Regions from separate parts of the Cupriavidus sp. 22TCCZM01-5 genome, predicted to be linked through region 2. Evidence: riboswitches for the same ligand, from Rfam matches in the RefSeq annotation. Region 2 holds a riboswitch; the other holds the start of a gene.
What was found. Region 2 has a riboswitch for glycine ahead of gcvT (glycine cleavage system aminomethyltransferase GcvT). Riboswitches for the same ligand answer to the same signal wherever they lie in the genome.

Region 1 (14,464 bases), on a different contig from region 2:
CGTCCATGGCAGTGCCCATGGTAGCGGGGTCGATGCGGAACGGCGACGACGTTTCCGCCGGGCGCGCCAGCACGAACGTGCCAATGCCGTGGCGGGTTTCCACCAGCCCGCTGGCCTGCAGGCGCGACAGCGCTTCGCGTACCACGGTTCGGCTTACGCCGAAGCTGGCCATGACCTCCGACTCGGTGGGCAGCTTGTCGCCCGGCTTGAGCTGGCCCTGGCGGATGCTTTCGGTGAGGCCGCTCACGACTTCCTCGGCCAGCGTGCGGCCGCGGCGGCGCAGGGGTGCGGGAGGAGTCATCTGGGCGTCGGACATGGGCGTGCGAAGGGCGTAGGGAAATTGCGGCCTTGACCTGGCCGGAATGTGGTCATTATACTCGGTTGTAAGTCATACGACGACTGATAACGTATGCTGTGAGATCGATGATGCGCAGCCAGCGATATATGCCGCGGCCCACGCCGCCGCGCCAACGAACGCCAATCAGATTCTGGAGACAGCCCGCATGAACGCTTCACAAGCCGCCAGCCAAGGTGACCATCCCGCCACGCCCGTCGTGACCGAACTCACCGTGGTGCCGGTCGCCGGCCACGACAGCATGCTGATGAACCTGTCCGGCGCGCATGGCCCGTACTTCACCCGCAATATCGTCATACTGCGCGACAGTGCGGGCAACACTGGCGTGGGCGAGGTGCCGGGCGGGGAGGGCATCCGCCAGACGCTGGAAGATGCCCGGCAACTGGTGGTGGGGCAGCCCATCGGCCAGTACCAGGCCATGCTCAACCGTGCGCGCGCCGCCTTTGCCAGCCGCGATGCCGGCGGCCGTGGCCTGCAGACCTTCGACCTGCGCATTGCCATCCATGCCGTGACGGCGCTGGAAGCCGCGCTGCTGGACCTGCTCGGCAAGCACCTGCAGGTGCCCGTGGCGGCGCTGCTCGGCGAAGGCCAGCAGCGCGACGCGGTGGAAATGCTCGGCTACCTGTTCTATATCGGCGACCGCCGCCGCACCACGCTCGACTACCGCACCGAGCCGGAGGCCGGCAACGCGTGGTTCCGCCTGCGCAATGAAGAGGCCATGACGCCCGAGGCCATCGTGCGCCTGGCGGAAGCCGCCTACGAGCGCTATGGCTTCAACGACTTCAAGCTCAAGGGCGGCGTGCTGCGCGGCGACGAGGAGATGGAGGCGATCCTCGCGCTGCACGAACGGTTCCCGAAGGCGCGTGTCACGCTCGACCCGAACGGCGGCTGGCTGCTCAAGGACGCCATCCGCCTGTGCCGCGACAAGCATGGCGTGCTGGCCTATGCGGAAGATCCGTGCGGCGCCGAAGACGGCTACTCGGGGCGCGAGATCATGGCCGAGTTCCGCGCGGCGACCGGACTGCCCACGGCGACCAATATGATCGCCACCGACTGGCGCCAGATGGGCCACGCGGTGCGGCTGCAGTCGGTCGACATCCCGCTGGCCGACCCGCACTTCTGGACCATGCAGGGCTCGGTACGGGTCGCGCAGATGTGTGCCGAATGGGGCCTGACATGGGGATCGCATTCCAACAATCACTTCGATATCTCGCTGGCAATGTTCACCCACGTGGCCGCCGCCGCGCCGGGACGTATCACCGCCATCGACACGCACTGGATCTGGCAGGACGGCGAGCACCTGACGCGCGACCCGCTGAAGATCGAAGGCGGCATGGTGCAGGTCCCGAAAACGCCGGGCCTCGGCGTGGAGCTCGACATGGAGGCGCTGGCACGCGCTCATGCGCTCTACCAGGAAAAGGGCCTGGGCGCGCGCGACGACGCGATCGCCATGCAGTTCCTGATCCCGGGCTGGAAGTTCGACAACAAGGCGCCCTGCATGGTCCGCTAAGGGACGCGTCGGCTGGCCCGGCAGGCAGCGACCAATCAAACCTCAACAGGAGACAACAATGATCGATCTTTCCACGCTGCTGCGCCGCTGTGCCGGCGCGGGCATGGTCCTGGCAGCGGTAGCGGCCGTGACCGTCGCGAGCGGCGCGGCCACGGCGGCCAGCCCGGCCTGGCCGCAAAAACCGGTTTCGGTGGTGGTGCCGTTCCCCGCGGGCGGCTCGACCGATACCATCGCACGCATGCTGGCCGTGCCGCTCAACGAGAAGCTGGGCCAGCCCTTTGTCGTGGATAACCGGCCCGGCGCGACGGGCGCGATCGGCGCGACCTTCGTCAAGCGCGCGCCGGCGGACGGCTACACCATGATGGTGGCGTCGATCGGCGTCTATGCGGTGAATCCGTTCCTGCAGAAGAACCTGTCCTATGATCCGGCCAGGGACTTCGACCTGCTCACCGTGGCAGTACGCGCGCCCAATGTGCTGGTGGCCAACCCGAACTTCCCGGCCAAGACCATGCAGGAACTGGTCGGCTACATGAAGAAGAACCCGGGCAAGGTCGCCTTCGCGACCTCGGGCGCCGGTTCGTCGGACCACCTGACTGCGGCCCTGTTCTGGCAGAAGAGCGGCACCGACGGTTTGCACGTACCGTACAAGGGCGGTGCGCCGGCCATCTCCGACCTGCTCGCCGGACAAGTCGATGTGTCGTTCCAGAACATCAACGCGGTGATCCAGCATATCCGCAGCGGCAAGCTGCGCGCGCTGGCGGTGACGTCCGACAAGCGCGCGGCGGTGCTGCCGAACGTGCCGACCATGGCAGAAGGCGGCGTGAAGGACGTGGAAGTCTATTCGTGGCAAGGTGTCGCTGCGCCGCGCGGCCTGCCGCCCGACGTGAAGAGCCGCCTGCACGGCGCGCTGGTCGGCGCGCTCAACGAGCCGAAGATGCGCGACAAGCTGGCTGAAAGCGGCTTCGAGGTGGTGGCCAATACGCCCGAGCAGTTCGTGCAATTCGAGAACCAGGAGCTCAAGCGCTGGAAGTCGGTGATCGAGCAGGGCAAGATCACGATCGAGTAGTAGGCAGGCGAGTCATCTTGCCGGTCCCGCTGCCGCAAGGGAGCGGGGTGCCTCGACAAGGGCGGCCATGAGGCCGCCCTTGTCATTTCCGCCGGCCGCGAGCGATGCCGCGCATTTGGTTGCAGCAGTTTTGACTGTCGGGGAACTTCGGTCGCGGATGCGATGCTGGCGCAGGGCGTGATCTGAGGGCCTTGGCCTGGGCGTTGCTAGGGATAACCCGATTCCCCGCGCCCGGGCACTTCCAGATATCATCGCCATGCGGCCAGGTTCCAAGCCTGCCGCAAAGCGGCGCCGGACCAACCCCCGGCGCCGTGCGACCTCGCAGGAGAGACCGGAACGCCGCCAGGCGGGTCCGGCGCCGACGGAGCAACCGCCCCGGAAACTCTCAGGCACCGAGGACTGTGGCGTCGCAAGTAAAGATCTGGAGAGAGGCGCTTCGCGCCCACCGAAGGGGACGGCATGGCCAGGCCATGTCCAAGCTCTCAGGTACCACGGACAGATGGGGCAGGGGACCGGCAACGGTCAAATTCATCCTTGCTTCAGGACAATCTGTCATGTCTCACATGCTCGTCATCGGCGCCGGCATTACCGGCGTCACGACCGCCTATACCCTCGCGAAACAGGGCTATCGCGTTACCGTGCTGGACCGTCACCACTATCCGGCGATGGAAACCTCGTTCGCCAACGGCGGCCAGCTTTCCGCATGCAACGCCGAGGTCTGGAACAATGCCGGCACGCTGCTCAAGGGCCTAAAATGGATGATGAGGCGCGACGCGCCGCTGCTGCTCAACCCGCGCCCGTCGTGGCACAAGTATTCGTGGCTCGGTGAATTCGTCGGCAACCTGCGCAACTACCGCGCCAACACCATCGAGACCACGCGCCTGGCCATTGCCGCGCGCCAGCGCCTGTTCGAGATGGCCGAGCGCGAGCAGATCGATTTCAATCTGGAGCGCCGCGGCATCCTGCACTTCTATCACGACCGTCCCAGCTTCGAGGCCGCGGGCCGCACCAACCAGATGCTGGTGGAAGGCGGCCTGGAACGCTATGCCGTCACGCCGGAAGAGATCCGTTCGATCGAGCCGACGCTGCAGGGCAACTACTACGGCGGGTACTACACGCCGTCCGATTCCACCGGCGACATTCACAAGTTCACGCGCGGCCTCGCACGCGCGTGCGAGCGGCTCGGCGTGACGTTCGTGCATGGCGTGGACGTGAAGTCGGTGGACCTGCGCAAGGATGGCGTCACGATGCGCGTGGCCGCGTCGGAAGCCGCCGTGGCTTCGGGGCAGGGTGGGGGCGAACGCGAGATCGCGGGGACGGCGGTGGTGGTGTGCGCCGGCGTGGGCAGCCGCCATATCGCGGCCATGCTTGGCGACCGGCTCAATGTCTATCCGGTCAAGGGCTATTCGATCACGGTGCATCTCGATGACGAGCGCAGCGTGAAGAACGCGCCGTACGTGAGCCTGCTCGACGAAAGCGCCAAGATCGTGACCAGCCGGCTTGGGGCCGACCGTTTCCGCGTTGCCGGCACCGCGGAATTCAACGGCGACAATCGCGATATCCGTGCGGACCGCATAGCGCCGCTGGTGTCATGGGTACGGCGCAACTTCGATATCGAGACCTCGCGGTCGGTGCCGTGGGCCGGCCTGCGGCCGATGATGCCCGACATGATGCCGCGGGTCTCGCGTGGCCGCGCCACGCGCGTGTTCTACAACACGGGACACGGGCACCTGGGCTGGACGCTGTCGGCCGCCACGGCAGCGATGATCGCCCAGACCATCGCCGCGAGCCATCCGCTTCACTGACCCTCAGTCCTCTGTCACCCCGGCCGGCGCCATGCGCCCGGCCGCGCGGTGCGCCACCAGCTTCTTGTAGAACGCCGCGCGGCTGATGCCGATGGCCGCGGCAGCGCGCGGTACGTTGCCACGGCTAGCGGCCAGTGCCTGCGACAGGTAGGCAGCCTCGTACTGCGCCATGGCGTCGGCGTAGCCCGGTGGCGCCGGCGTATCGCTCGCCGCGGGCACCGGGGCGGACGCAGGGGCCGGCGCCGTGACCGCGCGCCGGCCCAGCAGCGGGGCCAGCATCGACGCATCGACTTCGCCGCCGTCGTGCATCATCACCAGGCGCTCCAGCGTGTTGCGCAGTTCGCGGACATTGCCTGGCCAGTCGTGTTCGCCCATCAGGGCGAGCGCACAGTCGGACAGCACCGGCGCGTCGCGTTCGGTGCGCCTGCAGATTTCTTCGAGGATCGCGTAGGCAAGCGGCAGCAAGTCCGCTTGGCGCAGCCGCAGCGGCGGCACGCAGATCGGCACGACATTGAGCCGGTAGTAGAGATCCGCACGGAACTTGCCCGCTTCGACCAGCGCGGGCAGGTCAGCCGAGGTTGCGGCAATGATGCGCACATCGGAACGGATGATGCGGTTCGAGCCGATCGGCTCGATTTCCTTGTCCTGCAGCGCGCGCAGCAGCTTGCTCTGCAGCGAGAGCGGCATGTCGCCGATCTCGTCGAGGAACAGCGTGCCGCCATCGGCCAGTTCGAACTTGCCGACGCGTCCCTTGCGCTCCGCGCCGGTGTAGGCGCCGGGAGCGGCGCCAAAGAACTCCACCTCCAGCAGCGCTTCCGGAATCGCCGCGACGTTGACGGTGACCAATGGCCGGTCGGCGCGCAACGATCCCGCATGGATGGCATGAGCCAGCAGTTCCTTGCCCGTGCCGGTCTCGCCAAGCAGCAGCACGGGCGCATCGACCTGCGCCGCACGGCGCGCCAGGCGCTTGACCTCCAGCGTGGCCGGCGAATTGCCGACGAAGCTCGCAAACGTGTACTTGGCGCGGCGCGCCTGCTCCAGCGTGCGGCGCGTCGCGGCCAGCTCGTCGCGGGCGCGCGTGTAGTGGGACAGCAGCGGCGTCAGGGCCTTGAGTTCGTCGAACAGCGCGAAGCCCACCGCGCCCACGGTGTTGCCGTCATCGTCCTTGATCGGCAGGCGCATCACGATCATCGGCTCGCGCGCGGCTTCCATGATGTCGAGCAGGATCGGCTTGCCAGTTGCCACCACCTCGCGCAGCAGGCTGTTGGGAATGACCCGCTCGCAGTCGAGCCCGATCGCATCCCGCGGGTCGGCAAAGCCGAAGCGCGCCGCATAGCGCTTGTTGATCCACACCACGCGGCCGTTCACATCGACCACGATGGTGCCTTCGCTGAAATTCTCGAACGTGCGGAACAGCGACTCCATCGCGCGGCGCGCCACGGAATCGTAGTTGCCCAGTACGTTGTCCCCGGCTTCGCTCAGTGTTTCCATGTTCTTATTCTCGAATTGGAGACGAATAGTCTCACAAGCGAGCGCGATCTTATGGGCGGGATATCCCACACTGTCTCGAAATCAAGACGCGACAGAGTCGAAGCGGCAGGGAAATTGGCTGTAAGAGGCATATTCGTCACGTTTAATGCTGGCATGCTCCGTGCGAAGTCACCCGGTCCCCGGATGCGCGGGCCCTGCCGCGCTGCCTGTCACGAATGAAATTGGCAGGGCACTTTCGGGCGCCGGGGCCTATATTTCCCAGACCAAGAACAATCCTCGCGGAGACTTCATGTCCTTTGTGATCGTCGTTGCTGCCCTTGCATTCCTGATGCTTGCCGCCTATCGCGGCTACAGCGTCATCCTGTTCGCCCCGCTGGCCGCGCTCGGCGCCGTGCTGCTGACCGAGCCGTCGGCCGTGGCGCCAGCCTTTACCGGCATCTTCATGGAGAAGATGGTCGGTTTCGTGAAACTCTATTTCCCGGTGTTCCTGCTTGGCGCCGTGTTCGGCAAGGTGATCGAGCTGTCCGGCTACTCGCGCTCGATCGTCGCGGCCGCCATCCGCTATATCGGCAGCTCGCGCGCGAACGCGGTGATCGTTGCCGTGTGCGCGCTGCTGACCTATGGCGGCGTGTCGCTGTTCGTGGTCGTGTTCGCGGTCTATCCGTTCGCGGCCGAACTGTACCGGCAGAGCAATATCCCGAAGCGGCTGATGCCGGGTGCGATCGCGCTGGGCGCGTTCTCGTTCACGATGGATTCGCTGCCCGGTACGCCGCAGATCCAGAACATCATCCCGACCACCTTCTTCAAGACCACCGCATGGGCGGCCCCCGTCCTTGGCGTGGCCGGTGCGCTGTTCATCATCGTGGTCGGCCTGGGCTACCTGGAATGGCGCCGCCGCGCCGCGATGGCGAAGGGCGAGGGCTATGGCACGTCGCTGCTGAATGAGCCGGAACCGGTGGAGACGGCCCAGTTGCCCAGCCCGCTGCTGGCCCTTGCGCCGTTGGTGCTGGTGGGTGTTGCCAACTTTGTGCTGACGCGCAAGATCCCGCAGTGGTACGGCGCCACCAGCGCGCTGGAACTGCCGGGGCTGGCCAAGCCGGTGACCATCCCGACCGCCTCTGTGGTTGCGATCTGGGCGGTGGAGGGCGCGCTGCTGCTGGGCATCCTGCTGGTGGTGGTGACCGCGTTCGGCACCGTGCGCCAGCGCTTTGCCGAAGGCAGCAAGACCGCCGTGGGCGGCGCGCTGCTGGCAGCCATGAACACCGCATCGGAATACGGCTTCGGTGGCGTCATCGCCGCGCTGCCGGGCTTCCTGGTGGTGGGCGACGCGCTGCGTGCCATTCCCAATCCGCTGGTCAACGCGGCGGTCTCGGTGAGCGCGCTGGCCGGCATCACCGGTTCGGCGTCGGGCGGCATGAGCATTGCGCTGGCAGCCATGGGCGACACCTTCATCCAGGGCGCGCAGGCGGCCGGCATCCCGCTGGAGGTGCTGCACCGCGTGGTGTCGATGGCCAGCGGCGGCATGGACACGCTGCCGCACAACGGTGCGGTGATTACGCTGCTGGCCGTGACCGGCCTTACGCACCGCGAGTCCTATCGCGACATCTTCGCCGTCACCATGATCAAGACGATGGCGGTGTTCTTCGTCATCCTGGTCTACTACATGACCGGCCTGGTCTGACCATTTGCCGCATCAAAGCCCCTGGCGGTTCGCTGGCCTCTTGCGCTGACAAGGGGGAGCGGACCCAGGCGATTCACCATACGTCCGCCGCGTGAGCCTGCCTTCTCCAGCGCCTCACGCCATCTGGCTGATCGTCTTCCGGAACCGGTTCAACGACAGCGCAAACAACACCGTCCCGATCCCCAGCAGCGCCAGGAACGGCTTCCAGACCACATCCAGCCCCGCGCCGCGAAACAGGATGGCTTGCCCGAGCGAGACGAAATGCGTGGTGGGCGCCGCCAGCATGATGTCCTGCACGATCTGTGGCATGCTTTCGCGCGGCGTGTTGCCGCCCGAGAGCATCTGCAGCGGCAGCAGGACCAGCACCATCAGCATGCCGAATTGCGGCATATTGCGTGCCACGGTCGCCAGGAAGATGCCCATTGCCGTCGTGGCGAACAGGTGCAGCGCCACCCCCGCCATGAATAGCAGCAGCGAGCCCTCGATCGGCACTTGCAGCGCGCCGCGCACCACCACCACCAGCGACAGCATGGCGGCCATCATCACCACCAGCCCCATCGACCACACCTTGGCCAGCATGATCTCGGTCGGCGTGACCGGCATTACCAGCAAATGCTCGATGGTGCCGTGCTCGCGTTCGCGGATCAGCGCGGCGCCGGTCAGGATGATCGACAGCATCGTGACGTTGTTGATGATCTGCGTGAGCCCGCCGAACCATGACTGCGTCAGGTTCGGGTTGAAGCGCGCGCGCAGCGCAAGGTCCACCGGCGGGGTGGCGACGCCCCGGTATCGCTGCACGAACTCGTTCACTTCGTCGGTGAAGATGCGCTGGATATAGCCGCTGCCGCTGAACGCCTGGGTCATGCGCGTGGCATCCACGTTGAGCTGCACGGCGGGCGCGCGGCCGGCCAGCACGTCGCGCTGGAAGTTGGGTGGGATGTCCAGCGTGAAGGTATAGTCGCCCGCGTCCATGCCCTTGTCCATCTGCGCGGGCGAGATCGGCCGCGGCGGCGCGAACTGGGGCGGATAGAACGCGGAGACGATGCGCTCGGCCAGCGGCGACGCATCTTCGTTGACCACCGCGATGGGCGCCATGTGCAGCGTTTCCGGCACGGCCGTGGCGCCGCTGTAGACCGACACGCTGAAGACGTAGAAGATCAGCACCAGCATGGTCGGGTCGCGCACCAGGCTCCAGAGTTCCTTGATGCCGAGGCGGTAGATAGTGGCCAGGTGCCGCATGGTCAGCGCTCCTGCTTTTTCAGCAGCGCCGCGGTGGCGGCGAAGATCACCGGCACGGCGACGAGCATTGGCCAGAACGATGCGCCCAGGTCATGCAGCCCCAGTGCCTTGTTGAATACGCCACGGCTGATGGTAAGCATGTGCGTGGCCGGGTAGGCCAGGCCGGCCAGCCGCGCGGATCCTTCCAGCGACGACACGGGCACCAGCATGCCGCAGAACTGCACGGCCGGGATCATGGTGCCGATAATCGCGAAGAACATCGCGGCGATCTGGCTGCGCGTGAACGTGGAGGCCAGCATGCCGATGCCGGTGGCGCAGAACGCATAGATCAGCGCGGCGAGCGTCAGCGTCGGGAAACTGCCCTTGACCGGCACGCCGAACACGGTGACCGCCAGCAAGGCCATCAGCAGGAAGTTGAACATGGCCAGTGCCACGTAGGGCAATTGCTTGCCCAGCAGGAATTCCGTGCGCGTGACCGGCGTCACGTACAGGTTGGTGATGGAGCCGAGCTCCTTTTCCCGCACCACGGCAAGCGCGGTCAGCATGGCCGGCAGCATCAGCAGCAGCAGCGGGATCACCGCCGGCACCATCGCGGGCAGGCTCTTCACGTCAGGGTTGTAGCGAAAGCGCGTTTCCAGCGTGGCGGCGCTCACGGCGTCCTGCCCGTAGCGGTGGCGCATCTGGTCGAGCAGCCAGCCCTGGTGCATGCCCTGCGCATAGCCCTGCACGGTTTCCGCGCGCGACGGCATGGAGCCGTCGATCCACACGCCGACCTGCGCCCGCGCGCCGCGCTGCACGTCGCGCGCGAAGCCGGGCGGAATCTCGATGGCCAGCGCCAGTTCGCCGCTGCGCAGGCGCCGGTCCAGGTCGGTGTAGTCCGTGACCGGCGGGCGCTCGATGAAATAGCGTGACCCCGACAGGTTCAGCGCATAGTCCTGGCTCAGCACGGTCTGGTCGTGGTCGAGCACGGCAAAGCGCAGGTCTTCCACGTCCATGCCGATGCCGTACCCCATCGCGAACAGCAGCACCAGCGAGCCGACCAGCGCGAGCGTGGCGCGCACCGGGTCGCGGCGCAGTTCGAGCGCTTCGCGCCACATATAGGTGAACGCGCGCTGCAGGCTGAAGCGCCGGCGCTGCGCGGCGGGCGCGGCGCTGATCGCGGGCGGCGCGGCCCTGGCGGGGGCTTCGGCCGGTACTTCGGCCGGCGCCGGCGCGCTCGCATCGGTCAGGTAGGCGATGAATGCCTCTTCCAGCGTCGCGGCGTTGCGCCGGCGCACGAGGTCTGCCGGCGTGTCGCTGACCAGCACGCGGCCGGCGTGCATCAGCGAGATGCGGTCGCAGCGCTCGGCCTCGTTCATGAAGTGCGTGGAGATGAAGATGGTCACGCGCTCGTTGCGCGACAGGCCGATCAGCAGCCGCCAGAAGCTGTCGCGGGCGACCGGGTCCACGCCGGAAGTCGGTTCGTCCAGGATCAGGAGTTCCGGCCTGTGCACCATCGCCACGGCCAGCGACAGTCGCTGGCGGATGCCCAGCGGCAGGTTGGCCGGGAGCGTGTCGAGCACGTCGGACAGCGCAAAGCGCTCCACCATGTCGGCGACGCGCGCGGGGATTTCCGCGGCCGGCACCGCGAACAGCCGTGCATGCAGTTCCAGGTTCTGCCGCACAGTCAGTTCGCCATACAGCGAGAACGCCTGCGACATATAGCCCACGCGCTTGCGGGTATCGATATCCTTCGGATCGATCTCATGGCCGAACAGCCAGGCCTGGCCTTCGCTGGCCGGCAAGAGGCCGGTCAGCATCTTCATCGTGGTGGACTTGCCGCAGCCGTTGGAGCCCAGGAAGCCGAAGATCTCGCCTCGGCGGATGCGGAAGCTGACCTTGTCCACGGCGACGAAATCGCCGAAGCGCATGGTGAGGTCCCTGGCCTCGATGGCGATGTCCGCTTCGTCGCCAGCTTCCAGCGGCGTGATGGTGACTTCGGTGTGCCCGCGCCGTCGCGATTCCGGCAGCAGCGCGATGAACGCAGCTTCGAGCGATGTGGTGCCGGTACGCGCGAGCAGTTCGGCGGGGGTGCCGGTATCGAGCACCCGGCCGGCATCCATGGCCACCAGCCAGTCGAAGCGCTGTGCCTCGTCCATATAGGCCGTGGCGACGATCACGCTCATGGCGGGGCGCGTGGTGCGGATGCGGCCGATCAGCTCCCAGAACTGCGCGCGTGCGAGCGGATCCACGCCGGTGGTCGGCTCGTCCAGGATCAGCAGGTCGGGGTCGTGGATCAGTGCGCAGCACAGCCCGAGCTTCTGCTTCATGCCGCCGGACAGCTTGCCGGCCGGGCGGGCCAGGAACGGGTGCAGGCCCGTGCTGCGCGTCAGGTCGTCGATGCGCCGGCGGCGCTCGGCGTCGTCATGCCCGAACAGGCGCCCGAAGAAGTGCAGGTTTTCTTCCACCGACAGCGTCGGATAAAGGTTCTTGCCGAGGCCCTGCGGCATGTAGGCGATGCGCGGGCAGACGGCGTCGCGGTGCTTGCGGCTGCGCATGTCGCCGCCGAAGGTTTCCACCACGCCTTCCTGTACCGCGCGCGCGCCGGACAGCAGCGACAGCAGGCTCGACTTGCCCACGCCGTCGGGGCCGATCAGCCCGATCATGCGGCCCGCCGGCAGGTCGAGGCCGATGCCGTCCAGCGCCACCGTCTTGCCGTACTTCAGGCTGACGCCGGCGAGCCGGGCGACCGGGGGCAGGGCGGCATCCATGGCTACTGCGGCACCTTCACCGCCAGGTTGGCCGGCCATTCCGCCTTCGGGTCGAGCTTGACCCACGCCACGCCGGGCACGCCGGTCTTGACCTGCTTGAGGTGCTTCCTGAGCAGTTCACGGTCGATCTGGGCCTTGACGCGGAACATCAGCTTCTCGCGCTCGCTGGCCGTCTCGACAGTCTTGGGCGTGAACTGCGCGGTGCTGGCCACGAACGAGACCGTGGCGGGGATCACGTAGCCGGGCGCGGCATCGAGCAGGATGCGCGCCTCGGCCCCCAGTGGCACGCGGCCGGCCACGGTCGCGGGCAGGAAGAGGGTCATGTACACATCCGACAGGTCGACCAGGTTCAGCACCTTGCCGCCAGCGCCGAGCACTTCGCCGGGCTGGGCGATGCGGTACTGCACGCGCGCGTCGCGCGGCGAGGTGAGCTGGCTGTCGGCGATGTCCGCCTCGATGCGCGCCACGGTGGCCTTGGCCGCGATGATGGCCGAGCGTGTGCCGACGAGCTGCGCGCGCGCCGCCTCGATGGCGGCCTGCGCGGCGGCCACCTGCGCCTTCGACGCCGCCACGGCCGCCTGGGCGCTGCGCACGCGCGCGCGGTCATCGTCGAGTTCCTGGATCGACGAGGCGCCTTCGCGCGACAGCGTGCTCGAACGCGACAGGCGGCGCTGGGCCGCGTCCAGTTCGCTCTCGCGCTGCGCCACGACCGCCTGGGCCGCGGCCTTGTCGCTTTCGCGCACGGCAACCTGCGCTTGCGCGCTGGCGGCGGTATTGACCGCCTGTTGTTCCTGCGCGCGCGCCTCGTCGCGCTGCGCTTCGAGCACCTGGACCTGCATGCGCGCGAGCGGCGCGCCGGCGGCAACGAAATCGCCTTCATTGACGAGGATGGTGTCGATGCGTCCGGCGAGCTTGGTCGCCACGTCGATCTGGGTGGCCTCGATGCGGCCGTTGCCGCTGGCGAAGCCCGGGCCGGGACCGGTTTCGCGCATGGCATTCCAGCCATACACGCCTGCCGCGACGGCCAGCGCCACGGCGGCGAAGGGAATCAGCTTGCTGGCAGGGAATCTCATGATGGCTTGCCTGGGAATGGGAGCGGCGCGGGCATGCCGGCAGTCTCGGCAGTCTCGTTAGCGTAGACGCGCGTGCCGCCGCCCAGCGCGGTGTAAAGGGCGACGCGGCTCGACAGCAGTGCGCGGCGGGTCTGCACCAGCAGCTGCTGCGCGCCCAGCAGGTCGCGCTGGGCATCCAGCACTTCCAGGTAGGGCGTGGCGCCGTTGTCGTAGCGCAGCCTCGCCAGCCGCTCGCGTTCGGCCTGAAGCTCCAGCGTGGCCTGCAGGTCGGTGACCTGTTCGGCCAGGCGCTCGCGCGCGGAAAGCGCGTCCGAGACATCGCGGAAGGCGGCCTGGATGGTCTTCTCGTACTGGACGATGGCCTGGTCGCGCCGCACCTCGGCCAGCTTCAGGTTGTTGCGGTTGCGCCCGGCATCGAAGATCGGCACGGACAGCGACGGGCCGAAGCTCCAGGCGCGGCTGGGGCCGGTGAACAGATTGTCCAGTTCCACACTGGCCGTACCGAAGGTGCCGGTCAGCGTGATGCGCGGGAAAAACGCGGCGCGCGCGGCGCCGATATTCGCGTTGGCGGCGGCAAGCTGGTGTTCCGCGGCGACGATGTCGGGGCGGTTGGTCAGCAGTTCGGAAGGCAGCCCGGGCGCCATGTCGCGCAGCACGATACTGTCGTCGAAGCGGCCGCTCTGCGGGGACAGCGGGGGCAGGGCCACCGGCGCGCCGACCAGCAGCGCCAGCGCATTGGCCTGCGCCGCGCGTTCCTGCCGCAGTTGCGAACCAAGCGTGCTCGCCTGGCGCCACAGGGCTTCTACCTGCGTCAGGTCGAACTTGGAGGTCGAGCCCATTTCGTAGCGCCGCCGGAAGATGCGCAGCGACTCCGCGCGCGAGGCAATGGTCTGGTCCGTGAGTTCGATGCGCTCGTCCAGCTCGCGCAGCACCAGGTAGCCGTTGGCGACCTGGCCGATCAGGCTGACGGTGGCCGCTTCGCGCGCGGCATCGGTGGCCAGGTAGTTCTCGAGCGCGGCGTCCTTCAGGCTGCGCACGCGGCCCCAGAAGTCGAGCTCCCACGCATTCATGCCGACACCGGCCTCGAAATCGTTCAGGGTCAGCGGGCGCCCGGTGGGGCTGAAGTCACCCGGCGTGCGCGAGCGCGTGGCGCTGGCGCTTACGCCGATGGTCGGAAACTGTTCCGAGCGCTGGATGCCGTACAGTGCTTGCGCCTCTTCGACGCGCAGCACCGCCGCACGCAGGTCGCGGCTATTGGCCAGGGCCTGGTCGATCAGCGCCCGCAGCGCCGGGTCGGCGAAGAAATCGCCCCAGGCGGTCGCGGCGGCGGGCGAGGGCAGCGTGGCGCCGGCTTCCGCGCCGGCATAGGTGGCGGGGACTGGCGCGGCGGGCCGTTCCAGCGGCGGCGCCATCGACACGCAGGCGGACAATGCCATGGCCAAGGCGGCTACCGTGGCGGCAGCCGGCCGTGGCGGGGAGTTTCGGGGTGGCAGT
Region 2 (14,464 bases):
CTTCCTCGCGCGCGTGGTCGGCTACTTCGTCGACTCGATGCTGCGCAAGAACGATGAGGAGTCGAGCGGGCCCGGCATCGGCTACATGGTCACCGTGATCGTCTGCGAGATCGTCTTCGGCATCCTGGCCAGCATCATCGTCGCCGCCTTTTCTCGCCGCCGCGAATTCCGCGCCGACGCGGGCGCCGCGGGCCTGATGGGCACGCCGATGCCGATGGTCGCCGCGCTGCGCCGCCTGGGCGGCCTGGAGCCGGATGGCCTGCCGCAGAACATGCAGGCCATGGGCATAGCAGGAGGGACATCGTGGATGGCGCTGTTCTCGAGCCATCCGCCGATCGAGCAGCGCATCGCGGCGCTGCAGTCGGCACGCTGAAGCCCGATCCATCGCTGCGACCCGTCCAGGGCCTCTGGCATCGCGGGCATCGGTCAGGGAGCAAGCTATCATGCGCTCTCGGCCCCCACGGTGCCCGCAGGCAGCAGGCTGCCCGCGCTCAGTCCGTCACGCGCCCGCGCAGTGCTTTCACCTGGCTGCGCTGGTTCTTGCTCTCGAGGCGGCGCTTGCGTGAAGCCAGCGTAGGCCGTGTCGGGCGGCGCGAGCGCGGCGGGGTCGCCACGCTCGCAACCAGTTCATGCAGGCGCCGGATGGCATCGTCGCGGTTCAGCTCCAGGCTGCGGTGCTGCTGCGCCTTGATGACCACCACGCCATCACGCGTGATGCGGTGGTCATGCAGTTGCAGCAGGCGCTCCTTATGGTCCGGCGCGAGCGAAGACGCATGCACGTCATAGCGCAGGTGCACCGCGTTGGACACCTTGTTGATGTTCTGGCCGCCCGCGCCCTGCGCGCGGATGGCGGTGATGTCGTACTCGTGGTGAGGGATGAGGAGTTCGCCGGACATGCGCGCATCATAGCAAGGCGCATGCCCGGGACATTCTTCTAAACGGCGGGCGCGATGTTCTGGTTCACGCGGAACAGGTTGTCCGGGTCGTACTTCTGCTTGATTCGTGACAAGCGTTCGAAGTTGGGGCCATAGGCCGCACCGATGCGCCCCGCTTCATCCTCGGTCAGGAAGTTCACGTACACGCCTCCCGTGGCATATGGTTCCGTGGCGCGGAAGAAGTCGCGCGCCCAGGCTATGCAGGCTGCGTCCTCGCCGGGACTTTCCCACCGCGTATGTACGTTCATGACAAAGCGTGCATCCCGGTGGTGGTAGGCGGTGGCATCCGCGGCGACGCTGTTGGCCCGCCCGCCGACATGACCGATGAAAATCTCAGAATGTGGCGAAGGCAGGCGGCCGGAGTAATCCATCATCGCCTCAATGGCCTCGTCCGGCAGTTGCGTGAAGTTGTGCGATTTCCAGTAGTTGCGCGCGCCCGGCGTCAGCAGCGGGTCGAACGCCTGCTGCCAGGCCACATAGGGCATGGCGCCGACATGCTCGCCCAGCAGCGTGCCGAAGCCGCGCAATGGCGCCAGCAACGGCTCGCCCTGCGCCGGCTCGCCCGCGTAGAACACAGCCAGCACCACTACGTCCGTGCCATGGACGGCGGCCGGCAGGAAAGGCAGCGGCGGCGCCTTGCGCAACACGACCCAGATATTCAAGTCTTCCGGCATGGTTTCGGTGAACATGCGGTACTGGCTGAGCACCGCACGGCCTTCCGCAGCCGGGAACACCAGCAGCCCGGCCAGGATCTGCGGCCCGACAGCATGCAGCCGGAATTCGAACAGCGTCACCACGCCGAAGTTGCCGCCGCCGCCGCGCAGGGCCCAGAACAAGTCGGAGTGCTCCTGCTCGCTCGCGTGAAGGCGCCGGCCATCGGCGGTCACGACTTGTGCCGAGAGCAGGTTATCCACCGTCATGCCGTACTTGCGCGTGAGCCAGCCGAAGCCGCCGCCAAGCGTCAAGCCGGCCACGCCCGTGGTCGAGTTGATGCCCAGCGGCGTCGCCAGCCCACAAGCCTGGGCCTCGTGGTCGAAGTCGGCCAGCAGCGCGCCAGGCTCCACCCAGGCGCGCCGTGAACCCGTGTCAATATGGACCGCGCGCATGGCCGACAGGTCGATGACAAGGCCGTCATCGCACAGCGCCTTGCCGGCAATATTGTGGCCACCGCCGCGCACCGCGAGCAGCAGGCCGTTGTCGCGCGCAAATGCTACCGCCGCCGCGATGTCGGCTACCCCGGTGCATCGCACGACCAGTGTGGGGCGCTTGTCCACCATGGCATTCCAGATCGCGCGCGACGCATCGTAGTCGGCCTCACCGGGCAACAGCACCTTGCCGCGCACGGCCGTGCGCAGTGACGCAAGCAAGTCATTCGAAATCACGGGCATGGCAATCCTCCGCATCGACATCCCGGGGCCGCCATGCGGTGGTGGACAGGGGCCATGGCAGCCGTCCAGGGGTTTCAGTCTCGCAAATTGCGCGCCATGTGCGGCAACGCACCGACTGGACACGCCTTGCGACTCAAAGGGGCTAGTGCTTCCTTCGAATCGGGCCGAAGTGTTTCATCCGTGATGCCTGGCAAGTCTCCCGGTATCCGCGACACGGTGCCAAAAGGGTGCCGATTGTGACGCAGGATATCCGCGGTGCTGATGGACAATCCGTTACAGCGGCGACACGTCCCGGGTCAGCGCCAGGCATAGCCCAGGGCCGATGCCATGGTGACGTGGTTGCGGGTGCCGCGCTGGCTGACGATGGGTCTTGCGGCCGCGTCTCCGGTGAGCCCCCGAACGGCGGCGTAGCGGTCACTGGAATAGCGACTAATATGAAAGCGCGCCAGTCAGCACCTGCTGACCGGGAGACAGGCTGAGTGGGCCGCGGCGCAACCCGGCCCGTGCAGGAGTGCGCAATGACAACAAGACAGAAACTGCATGCGTGGACCGCCGTGGCGTGCACCGCGCTTGTCATGGCATCGGGCATTGCCCGTGCCGACGAGGTCCCGCTGGTGACCGGCAAGCAGTGGACCGAATCGACGGAGCAGTTGAAGAAGGCCTACCTGGTCGGCATCGCCAACGTCGTGCAGGTCGACGTCGCCTACTATGCCGGCAATGTCCCGCCCGACTCGCAGACCATCGTGCCGCGCCTGGCCAGGGGGTTGAAAGGCCATACGCTGGATTCGGTTCGCGACGGCCTGGACCGCTGGTATGCCGCCCACCCCGACCGTCTGCAGCGGCCGGTGATCGAGACCATCTGGTTCGAGATGGTGGTGCCCGGACTGCAGAACAAGAAGTAAGGCAAGGCCATGAAACGACTTCAGTGGATCGGCGCGGCGCTGGCAGTGGCCAGTGTTGCCGCTTGCACGGGCATGACGCCGCAGCAGCAAGGTACGGTATCGGGGGCGGCCATCGGTGCCGGCGGCCGGCGCCGGCATTGCCGCCATCGCAGGCGGCAGCGGCTGGACGGGTGCCGCCATCGGCGCGGTGGCGGGCGGTGTGGCCGGCAATATCAAGGGACGCAACGAGCAGCAGCGGTATTGACTGCCGGAGCTGTCAAGCGCGCAGCCACGGCACCTTCAGTCGCCGCGGCGTAATACCCTGCCTGAGGACATCGTGCCGGGACGCTGCCATGCGTCCGCGGGCCGTGCCTTGAAGGCTCAAGCACGGATGCCTGGCCGTCGCCTGCTCAGCGGAATCCAATCCTCGCCAGCAAGATGATGCTCTCAGTCACCAGGCGCTGGCTTCGCTCGACGACCCGGCGGTTGGAGGCGCGGACCCACTGCATCCGCTCGAGCAGAGCGTCGTCGCTCCGCACAGTCTCAGCCCGCCGCTCGCCCAGGCCCTGATCATCATGGGCCTCCGACCCGGCTGACTTGCGGTCGTGCGTCGGATCGACGGGGGGAGTCTTGCTACCCATGGTGGTCTCCGCCTAGGAACATTTCCAGTCTTGGCGCATGCCAGTCGTCCGGGTATCCGGCTTCGTCCTACAAGAAGGCCCGCATTGAGCGGGCCATGGGAAATGCCGGGGAGGGTCAGCTCGCGACACTCGCATGTTCCAGCAGAGGTGCTCGCAAAGACACCCCTCGCCGGGGCAAGACTTAGCAGAAGGCGCGGACACGCTGCCGCTCTTGGCAATGTGCTGGCCCTGGAAGCGAAAAGCGGGAACGGCAAGAAATGTGATGGAGATTTGGCGCGCCCGGCTGGGATCGAACCAGCAACCCCTGCCTTCGGAGGGCAGTACTCTATCCATTGAGCTACGGGCGCGCGGAAAGTGGTCTGGCACTGGCGGCAGGCACTGCCGCGGGGTGCAACCGTGCGGTGGGCGAGTGCCGCCGCTGAGAAGTCGCATAGGATACCGCGTTTGCGGTCATGCGTCCATGCGCGGGAATCCGGGGACGTCGCCGGACGTCTCGGAACCGTCTCTTTTGGCCCTGCCATGAGGCCTTTGGGGCTATAATCGCGAGCTATTTCCGTCAAGACGCAGCCGCACCGCGTTGGCAAACGGTGGACAGTACTGAACCACGCAATCAGAAGGACCCAGGCGTTCTAGGGCCCCATAAATCAAGCCGAGCGTGAGCGGCTGAAGGTTTCCTGCAAAACTGAGAGTTCTGTATGAGCGACGTCCAACACCAACACGACGAACACGAGTCTCCCATCAAGACGCCAAAGCAGCTGATCGCGGTGGTGATCGCTGCGTTCCTGGTCCCGATCATCGTGATCATCCTGCTGGTCAATTTTGTCGGCCATGGTTCCAAGGAAGGTGCCGGTTCGATTACCACGGCCGAAGCCATCAATGACCGCATCAAGCCGGTCGCAGCGCTTGAGATCAAGGACGCTAATGCGCCGCGCGTCTTCAAGACCGGCGAGCAGGTCTACAAGGAAGTCTGCGCTGCCTGCCACGCCACGGGTGCGGCGGGCGCGCCGAAGTACAGCAACGCTGGCGACTGGGCCGGCCGCATCGGCCAGGGCTTCGATGGCCTGCTGAAGTCCCTCCTGAACGGCAAGGGCGCCATGCAGGCCCGCGCGGGCACCACGCCGGACGACTATTCCGACTACGAACTGGGCCGCGCCGTGGTCTACATGGCTGACGCCGGCGGCGCCAAGTTCCCCGAGCCGCCGGCTCCGGCCGCCGCTGCTCCGGCCGCCACCGCGGCAACGGACGCTGGTGCCGCACCTGCGGCAGCCGCCGCCCCGGCAGCGCCCGCTGCTGCTGCGCCGGCACCGGCCGCTGCACCTGCCGCGGCGTCCGCCGATGTGGGCAAGAAGGTCTATGACCAGGTCTGCGCCGCCTGCCATGCTGCTGGCGTTGCCGGTGCTCCCAAGTTCGGCGACAAGGCCGCCTGGGCACCACGCCTGAAGGAAGGCATGGACGCTGTCCACAACTTCGCGCTGAAGGGCAAGGGCGTGATGCCGCCGAAGGGCGGTTATGCCGGCCCGGACGCCGACGTGCTCGCCGCCGCCGACTACATGGCGAGCGCTGCCAAGTAATACCGGCTGCGCTGTAAAAAAAGCCCGCGACTGGTTCGCGGGCTTTTTTTTGGTTCTTCGCCTGTCGCCGTGCGCCAGGAATGGCGCCGCCGGTTCAGACCACGCGCGAGTACCGCGGCACGAACCGCACCGGCTCGGCACCGTCGTTGGCGGCTGGCTGCGCGGCAGGCGGCCGCGCGGCATCTTCGCGCAGGTACCGGTCGAACACCATGGCCACGCGGCGCACGAGCAGGCGGCCCAGTATGGTCACCTCGATGCGGCCCGGCTCGCGGCGGACCAGGCCATCGGCACCGAGCCGGTCGAGATCGCCGAGCTCCGCGGCGAACACGTCCGCGAAATCGATGCCATGGCGTGCCTCGATCTGCGCGATGTCGAGCACGCCGTTGCACATCAGCGCGCCGATGATCTCGCGGCGCAGATGATCGTCGCGCTCCATCGCGAAGCCACGTATGACCGGCAGCCGGCCGTCGTCGAGCGCAGCGTAATAGTCGTCCAGCGTGCGCGCGTTCTGCACGTATCGTCCCGCCACGGCTCCGATCGCGGAAATGCCGAAGCCGAGCTGGTCATAGCCGGCATGCGTGGAGTAGCCCTGGAAATTGCGCTGCAACCGGCCCTCGCGCTGGGCCACGGCGAGGTCATCGTCGGGCAGCGCGAAGTGGTCCATGCCGATATAGACGTAGCCGGCGGCGGTCAGGCGCTCGATCGTGGAGACCAGAATGTCGAGCTTCTCGCCCGCGCTCGGCAAGGCGTTTTCATCGATGCGCCGCTGCGGCTTGAAGACGTGCGGCAGGTGCGCGTAGCTGTAGACCGAGAGCCGGTCCGGCCGCAACGTCAGTACCCGCTCCACCGTCGCGTTGAAGCGCGCCGTGGTCTGGTGCGGCAGCCCGTAGATCAGGTCCAGGCTGACCGAGCGGAACCCCAGTTCGCGCGAAGCATCGACCACCGCCCGGGTTTCCTCGAACGGCTGCACGCGATGGATGGCCTGCTGGACTTCGGGATCGAAATCCTGCACGCCGAGGCTGACACGGTTGAAGCCGAGTTCGGCGAGCAACGCCATGCGTTCGTGGTCGACGCGGCGCGGATCGATCTCGATCGAGTGCTCGCCGTCGGCCGGCAGGTCGAAGTGCTCGTGCAGCGAAGCCATCACGCGGCGCATCTCGGCCGGGTTCAGGAAAGTCGGTGTGCCACCACCCCAGTGCGATTGCAACACCTGCCTGCGCCCGCCAAGGTGTGCCGCAGCAAGGGCCATTTCGCGCCCTAGGTAGCTCACGTATTTGGCGCTGCGCCCATGGTCACGCGTGATGACCTTGTTGCAGCCGCAGTAGTAGCAGATGTTCTCGCAGAACGGGATGTGCAGGTACAGCGACAACGGCGCCGGCGCCGCCGCGCCGCAGTCCGCCAGCGCAGCATGATAGGCGGCTTCGTCGAAGCCGCCATGGAAGCGGTCTGCCGTGGGGTAGGACGTATAACGCGGACCGTTGCCGTCGATTCGGCCTGCCAGCGCGCGGAAGTCGGACAAGGCGCGGCGGTCGAGCGCCGCGGATGGCGTGGATGACGTGTTCATGGGGGCGGACTTATCGGGGAGTTTGACGGTCCATGCTAGTTCCGCGACGCGTGCAGGGACTTGACCCGCGTCAAGCACCACCGCCGCAATGCTTGCGCACACCCCTCGTGAGCGGGGGGACTGCGTCACATTTCTGTCACGGATGCCGGATACGCTGCGCCCCGCATCTCCGGCAGCCACCGCCCGGATCGCTCAGCCAACCGTGTTCCCATGCCTTCAATCCTGCCCTGTTTGCCGTACCCATCGCTGCGCGGCGAAGCGCTGCCAGACTCCCCGCGACGCCGCCAGCTGATGCTGGCGCTTGGCGGACTGGCCGCCACGCCGCCGGTCCTGGCCCAGTCACCGGCCCGGCGCACTGCCGTGGTCGGGCACCTGCTCGACCGCAGCGGCGCGCAGGCCGATCTGGCGCGCGACTATCTGGCGGGCGCCAAGGTCATGTTCGACGCGGCCAACGCCACGGGAGGGCCCGTGCGGATCGCGCATGTCGTGCGCGACGCCGATGCCGATCCGCGCGCGGCGCTCGCGCAGGCACTGTCGCTCGTGGATAGCGAGCATGCCGAGTTGCTGTTCGGTCCGGGCGACCGGTTGCTGCCCGCGCTGGCGGCCTCGCCCGAACTGCACCGGCGCGGCGTGCAGATCGTGGCGCCGCTCTCGGGCCTTGCCCTGAGCGCGGACAACGTCTGGTTCACGCGGGCCGACTACCAGGCCGAGCTCGACGCCGCGGTGAAGCAGTTGCGCGACTATGGGCTGACCCGCGTGGCCCTGGCGGTTTCGGCGGAGTTCGCCGCCACCGCGTCCGGCAACGGTGCATCGTGGCTGACCCGGCTGGAATCCACGACGGGCACGCGCGCGGTGCCGCTGGGCGGCAGCCCGGACGCCGCAGCGCGCACCATCGCGGCGCAACGGCCGGGTGCCGTGATCGTAGCGGGCGATACGCTCGCCTATGCGAGCCTGGGCCGCGCGCTGGCCGCGCAAGGCTGGTACGGATTCCTGGTCGGGTTGTCCGCGGTCAGCCCTGCGGTCGCGCGCGAAGTGCTCGGCGCAGGCTACCCGGGCGGCATGGTGCTGACGCAGGTCGCCCCCGGCCCGCAGGCCGCCACGCTGCGCGTGGTCAAGGAGCATGTGGCCCGCATGAAGCAATACCTCGATGAACCGCCCTCGCCTGCGACCATCGCCGGATACATCGGCGCGGCGTGGCTGGTGCGCGCCCTGGGCGGGTGGCACGGCAACGGCACGGTGGAACTGCGGCGCGCGCTGCAGGCACGCATCGACGTGGGCGATTTCACGCTCGACTTCACGCAGGGCCAGCGCGGCTCGCGCTACGTGCAGCTGGCCGCTTCAGGCGCGCGGTAGGTCCCTGTGGCGCCTTTGTATCAGGCCCGATACACGGGCGTGCGCGCCTGAGATCAAGGCGATAAGCGGAGTGCGGGGATGGGTGATGGTGGGGTTGTCGTGCTTGGCAGGCGCCGCTGTTTCGCCGGCGTAGCCGGCGAAACACACGACACCCCCAACCCTTCCCTATTCCCGCGTCACCGCCCGACGCCCGCACAAGACAGCTCCGCGCCAACGCCGGAAAATATTAGGCCCGCGCCGGCACGTGGGCCATGTCCCATTCATATCGCTTGGTATCGGCAATATTGCCTCCCGCAAATCTCACCCCTGCGCCGCCTTGCCACCATTGCCGAGCAAAGCCTTCAGCGCGCCAAGCCGGTCCTTGGGACTCATTGCCGGTGTCTCATCCTTCGGCGCGGGCGCCTCTTCCAGCTTCATCTCGCCGATGAAGCGCGAAGGCTCGCAGGAATATGTCTCCCGCGCGCGCTTGCGCTTCTTGCACCAGCTGATATGCAGGCTGCGCTGGGCACGCGTGATACCCACGTACATCAGGCGCCGCTCTTCCTCGATCTTCTCGTCACCCATGTCCTCGTCCTCGCGGCAATGGGGCAGGATGCCCTCTTCCACGCCAACCAGGAACACATGCGGATATTCGAGGCCCTTGGACGCGTGCAGCGTCGACAGCCGCACCGCGTCGGGGTCTTCCTCGCGCCCTTCCAGCATGCTCATCAGCGCCACGGTCTGGGTCAGTTCGAGCAGGTTCTTGCCTTCGTCGCCGAAGCCGTCGGTATTGTCGAAACCGGTGGCTTCGCCCTCGCCCTCCGGTTCGGGCCGCGTGCCCTTGCGCTTGAGCCAGTCAAGGAACTCGAGCGTGTTGGTCCAGCGCGACTGGGCCTGGCGCTCGTCGAAGGCGTCATACAGGTAGGCTTCGTAGTGGATGCCTTCCATCATGTCGTCCAGCACCACGCTGGCCGGGTCCTTGGTCGCGCGATCGGCCAGGCGCACCATCGATTCGCAGAACACGCGCAGCGGCTCGAGCTGGCGCGGCTGCAGTTTCGCTTCGATGCCACCCATCATGGCAGCCTCGAACAATGACACCTTGGCCTGGCCCGCGAACGTGCCCAGCACTTCCAGCGTGGTGTTGCCGATGCCGCGGCGCGGCGTGGTGATCGCGCGGATGAAGGCGGGATCATCGTCCGGGTTGGCGATCAGCCGCAGGTAGGCGCAGATGTCCTTGATCTCCGCCTTGTCGAAGAAGCTCTGGCCGCCCGACAGCACGTAGGGAATGCGCTCGCGCCGCAGGATCTGCTCGAACAGCCGCGCCTGATGATTGCCGCGATACAGGATCGCGTAGTCGCGGAATTGCGCGCGGCGCTCGAACTTGTGCGCTGACAGGCGAAACACCACGGATTCGGCCTCGTGCTCCTCGTCGTTCATCGGGTGCACGGCGATCGGGTCGCCCATGCCGTGCTCGCTCCACAATTTCTTGTCGAACAGCTTCGGGTTGTTGGCGATGACCGAATTGGCCGCTTCGAGGATGCGCACGGTCGAGCGGTAATTCTGTTCGAGCTTCACGACCTTGAGGTCGGGGAAATCGGTCTGGAGCAAGCGCAGGTTGTCCAGCGTGGCGCCGCGCCAGCCGTAGATGGCCTGGTCGTCATCGCCCACGGCGGTGAACGCCGGCGCGCGCAGGTGCGACCCGCCCGCCAGCAGCTTCAGCAGCTGGTACTGGCACGCGTTGGTGTCCTGGTATTCGTCAACCAGGAAGTAGCGCAGGCGGTTCTGCCACTTGAGCTGCACCGCTTCATTGCGCGCGAAGAGTTCGGCCGGCAGGCGGATCAGGTCATCGAAATCCACCGCCTGGTAGGCATTCAGCGTGGCCACGTAGTTGCGGTAGACCAGCGCGGCCTGGTGCTCGTCTGCATTGGCGGCCTGCGCGATGGCCGCTTCCGGATCGACCATGCCGTTCTTCCACAGCGAGATGGTGCTCTGCACGCCGCGGATCAGCTTCTTGTCGGTGGTGCCAAGCTGCTCCTGGATCAGGCCGAAGCAGTCGTCGGAATCCATGATCGAGAACTGCGGCTTCAGGCCCACGTGTTCGGCCTCCAGGCGCAGGATCTGCACACCCAGCGAGTGGAACGTGCACACCGTGAGCTGCCTGAGCGGCAGGCGCTTGCCCTCGCGCGTGGTCTTGCCCTCCATCAGCTTGCCGATGCGCTCCTGCATCTCCTTGGCCGCCTTGTTCGTAAACGTGACGGCGGCGATGTGGCGCGGCTCGAAGCCCTTGTCTTCGATCAGGTGCGCGATCTTCTGCGTGATCACGCGCGTCTTGCCCGAACCCGCGCCGGCAAGGACGAGGCAGGGCCCGTCCAGGTAGCGGACGGCTTCGGATTGGGCAGCATTCAGGCCGTGGGTCATGCGTGGGATGTGTCTGACGTGGGCGGGGCGGCGGAGGCGCCTGGTACGCAACATGCCGCAGCATGTCGGCGGCCGGCGCGAAGCCGGCCATGTTAACACGCGCGACAGCGGCGGTTCTGTCAGCGGAAACCGGTATTTGCTTGGCGCGCATGTTACCGGGGTAACACTTGGTAAGTCCCAAAACCGGCGGCACATCGCGGTTTCTAATGAGTAGGCGGGAGGGATTCCGATCCGTCCCGGGCCTGTTTGAAGTCACTTCCGGAGCCAATCATGAGAACTCTACGAGCCCTTGGCAAGGCGACACTGGTAGGCGTGGCAGTAGCGGCCCTCGCGGGCGGTTGTTCCGATATGACGCCAAAGCAACGTAATACCGCAATCGGTGCGGCCGCCGGTGGCGTGGGCGGCGCCGTGCTGACCAACGGCAGTGCGGTCGGTACCCTCGGCGGCGCCGCGCTCGGCGGCGTGGTCGGCAACGTGGTCACGGACGACAACCACCATCACCGCTAAGGGGTGACGAAAGCGGGCGGGCCTGCCGCGTTGACAAAGGCAGGGCCCTCCCGTACATTGCGCGCATCCGACCGGGAGAGCGCGCACAGTATTGCGCCGCCGAAGGGGTATCACCCGAAAACTCTCAGGCACCACGGACCGTTCGGATCGGCATGCAACATGCACACGATGCATGCCGCACTCTGGAGAGCGGCACCCGCCATTAAGATGGCGAGCGTGCCCACCGAAGGGGCGCGCGAGGACCGGGCCTGCCATCAGGCAGAGCCGCCTCGTAATCTCTCAGGTATCGAGGACAGAGGGGTCATCCGCCGCAGCGGATTGCGACGCCATTCGGGCGAAGCAAGCGTTGCGGCGGATGACCCTTTTTTCGTTTTCGCAACCGAGATTGCCCCCGAGGATTCCCATGACGCTCCAGGCCACGCCCCTCAACGCCATCCACCGCGCTCTCGGCGCCCGCATGGTCGATTTCGGCGGCTGGGACATGCCAGTCAACTACGGCTCCCAGATCGAAGAACACAACGCGGTGCGCGGCGACGCCGGCATGTTCGATGTGTCGCACATGTGCGTGGTCGACCTGGCGGGCCCGAATACCCGCGCGTTCCTGCGCGGCCTGCTGGCCAACAACGTCGACAAGCTGCAGACCCCGGGCAAGGCGCTGTACTCGTGCATGCTCGACGAGAAAGGCGGCGTGATCGACGACCTGATCGTATATTTCTTCGCCGAGGACCGCTTCCGCCTGGTCGTCAATGCCAGCACGGCGCTCGGCGATATCGAATGGATCGGCGCGCGCAATGACGCCACCGGCAGCGGCGTGACCATCACCCCGCGCCGCGATGACGTGGCCCCGGCTGGCGTGCTGCCGCTGGCCATCGTTGCCGTGCAGGGCCCGAATGCCCGCGCCAAGGTGTGGAGCGCCTTCCCGTCCACTCAGCCTTCCGACGCCCTCAAGCCCTTCAACGCCGTCGTGGTGCAGGATCCTGCTATCGGCGAGATCATGGTCGCGCGTACCGGCTACACAGGTGAAGACGGCTTCGAACTGGTCGTGCCCGCCGAGAGCGTTGCCGCTGTCTGGGAAAAGCTCGATGCCGCGGGCGTGCGCCCGGCCGGGCTCGGCGCGCGCGACACGCTGCGCCTGGAAGCCGGCATGAACCTGTATGGCCAGGACATGGACATCAACGTCTCGCCGCTGGACGCGGGCCTGGCCTGGACCGTGGACCTGCAGAGCGAGCGCGATTTCACCGGCAAGGCGGCACTCGCCGCCGCCGGCCAGCGCCAGCAGTTCCTGGGCCTGATCCTGCGCGACAAGGGCGGCGTGCTGCGCGCCCACCAGAAGGTCATCACCGCGGCCGGTGACGGCGAAATCACCAGCGGCACCTTCAGTCCGTCCCTGTCGCAGTCGATCGCTTTCGCACGCCTGCCGATGGGCGTGGCGGTCGGCGATACCGTCCAGGTGGAGATCCGCGACCGCAAACTCGCGGCGACTGTGGTTAAACTGCCGTTTGTGCGTAATGGCAAGGCACTCGTGAGCTGAGGCGGCAACGCCCCGGCCCACCACAACGGTCGCCCGTCGCGCCTGCACCATCCACCGATGGCAGGCGCCCGAATCAAGAACAAATCTGAATCCGGAGAACCCTCATGAATTTCCCCGCTGACCTGAAATACACCGAGTCGCACGAGTGGGTGCGCGTCGAAGCCGACGGCACCCTGACCATCGGCATCACCGACCATGCGCAGGACGCGCTGGGCGACATCGTCTTCCTGGAACTGCCCGAAGTGGGCAAGTCGGTTGGCGCCGGCGACGCGCTCGCCGTGGTGGAATCGGTGAAGGCCGCTTCCGACATCTACGCCCCGGTGGCCGGCGAAGTCATCGCCGTCAACGAGGCCGCCACGGCCGCGCCGGAAAGCGTGAACGCCGACGCCTTCGACGCGTGGCTGTTCAAGCTCAAGCCGGCCAACAGCGACGACGTCAACGGCCTGATGTCGGCCGACGCCTACAAGGCCAGCGTCGGCGCCTGACGCCACGCCCGCCGGCCCCTGCACCAAGCATGGGCCGGCCACTGTATCGATGCGCGGCGGCATGGCTGACCACCTGCCGCCGCGCCCCAACGAGGTTCTTGCCATGAACGCCCCGCTTCCCATGACCGCCGCCCAAGGTAACCGGCCCACGCTGGCCGAACTGGAGGCGCGCGACGCCTTCGCCGCTCGCCATATCGGCCCCGACACGCCCGAACAGCAGCACATGCTCAAGGTGCTCGGCTACAGCAGCCGCGCCGCGCTGATCGACGCCGTGATCCCCGAGGCCATCCGCCGCCGCGACGGCATGCCGATGGGCGAATTCACCGAGCCGCTGGCCGAGGAGGCCGCACTGGCAAAGCTGCGCAAGCTCGCTGGCAAGAACAAGGTCCTGAAGAGCTTTATCGGCCAAGGCTACTACAACACGCTGACCCCGGCCGTCATCCTGCGCAATATCTTCGAGAACCCGGCCTGGTACACCGCGTATACGCCCTACCAGCCCGAGATCTCGCAAGGCCGCCTGGAGGCCATGCTGAACTTCCAGCAGATGGTCACCGACCTGACCGGCCTCGATATCGCCAACGCTTCGATGCTGGACGAAGGCACCGCCGCGGCCGAGGCCATGACGCTGCTGCAGCGCGTGAACAAGCACGCGTCGAACACCTTCTACGTGGCCGACGACGTCCTGCCGCAGACGCTGGAAGTGGTACGCACGCGCGCTAAGCCGCTGGGCATCGAGGTGAAGGTCGGCCCCGCTGCCGACGCAGCTTCGGCCCACGCGTTCGGCGTGCTGCTGCAGTATCCGGGCGTCAATGGTGACGTGACCGACTACCGCGCCATTGCCGACGCCGTGCACGCGGCCGGCGGCCTGGTGGTGGCGGCCGCCGACCTGCTGGCGCTGACGCTGATCGCCGCGCCGGGCGAATGGGGCGCCGACGTGGCCGTGGGCAACTCGCAGCGCTTTGGCGTGCCGCTTGGCTTCGGCGGCCCGCACGCGGGCTACATGGCGGTGAAGGATGCCTACAAGCGTTCGATGCCGGGCCGCCTGGTCGGCGTGACCATCGACGCGCAGGGCAACAAGGCCTACCGCCTCGCCCTGCAGACGCGCGAGCAGCATATCCGCCGCGAGAAGGCCACGTCCAACATCTGTACCGCTCAGGTGCTGCTGGCCGTGATGGCGTCGATGTACGCCGTGTACCACGGCCCGCAAGGCC

Region 1: it holds a riboswitch for glycine, as region 2 does, so the genes downstream of both, AC3FNH_RS09240 (D-amino acid dehydrogenase) here and gcvT (glycine cleavage system aminomethyltransferase GcvT) in region 2, are expected to answer to the same signal.

What each region holds. Positions count from the first base shown of each region.
Region 1 is NZ_JBYOJR010000007.1:84,041-98,504, reverse strand. Features, by position in the region: gene AC3FNH_RS09255 (FadR/GntR family transcriptional regulator) at 1-316, opposite strand, end outside; gene gudD (glucarate dehydratase) at 504-1,865, shown strand; gene AC3FNH_RS09245 (Bug family tripartite tricarboxylate transporter substrate binding protein) at 1,924-2,931, shown strand; glycine riboswitch at 3,244-3,343, shown strand; gene AC3FNH_RS09240 (D-amino acid dehydrogenase) at 3,486-4,736, shown strand; gene AC3FNH_RS09235 (sigma-54 interaction domain-containing protein) at 4,740-6,227, opposite strand; gene AC3FNH_RS09230 (GntP family permease) at 6,517-7,908, shown strand; gene AC3FNH_RS09225 (ABC transporter permease) at 8,023-9,147, opposite strand; gene rbbA (ribosome-associated ATPase/putative transporter RbbA) at 9,150-11,897, opposite strand; gene AC3FNH_RS09215 (HlyD family secretion protein) at 11,900-12,970, opposite strand; gene AC3FNH_RS09210 (efflux transporter outer membrane subunit) at 12,967-14,406, opposite strand.
Region 2 is NZ_JBYOJR010000010.1:47,588-62,051, reverse strand. Features, by position in the region: gene htpX (protease HtpX) at 1-373, shown strand, start outside; gene arfB (alternative ribosome rescue aminoacyl-tRNA hydrolase ArfB) at 492-896, opposite strand; gene AC3FNH_RS12180 (FAD-binding oxidoreductase) at 935-2,323, opposite strand; gene AC3FNH_RS12175 (hypothetical protein) at 2,842-3,225, shown strand; partial or broken gene AC3FNH_RS12170 (YMGG-like glycine zipper-containing protein) at 3,235-3,469, shown strand; gene AC3FNH_RS12165 (hypothetical protein) at 3,615-3,845, opposite strand; tRNA gene AC3FNH_RS12160 (tRNA-Arg) at 4,117-4,192, opposite strand; gene AC3FNH_RS12155 (c-type cytochrome) at 4,541-5,416, shown strand; gene hemN (oxygen-independent coproporphyrinogen III oxidase) at 5,511-6,980, opposite strand; gene AC3FNH_RS12145 (ABC transporter substrate-binding protein) at 7,191-8,333, shown strand; gene AC3FNH_RS12140 (UvrD-helicase domain-containing protein) at 8,634-10,730, opposite strand; gene AC3FNH_RS12135 (YMGG-like glycine zipper-containing protein) at 11,001-11,237, shown strand; glycine riboswitch at 11,300-11,388, shown strand; glycine riboswitch at 11,410-11,543, shown strand; gene gcvT (glycine cleavage system aminomethyltransferase GcvT) at 11,641-12,768, shown strand; gene gcvH (glycine cleavage system protein GcvH) at 12,873-13,253, shown strand; gene gcvP (aminomethyl-transferring glycine dehydrogenase) at 13,357-14,464, shown strand, end outside.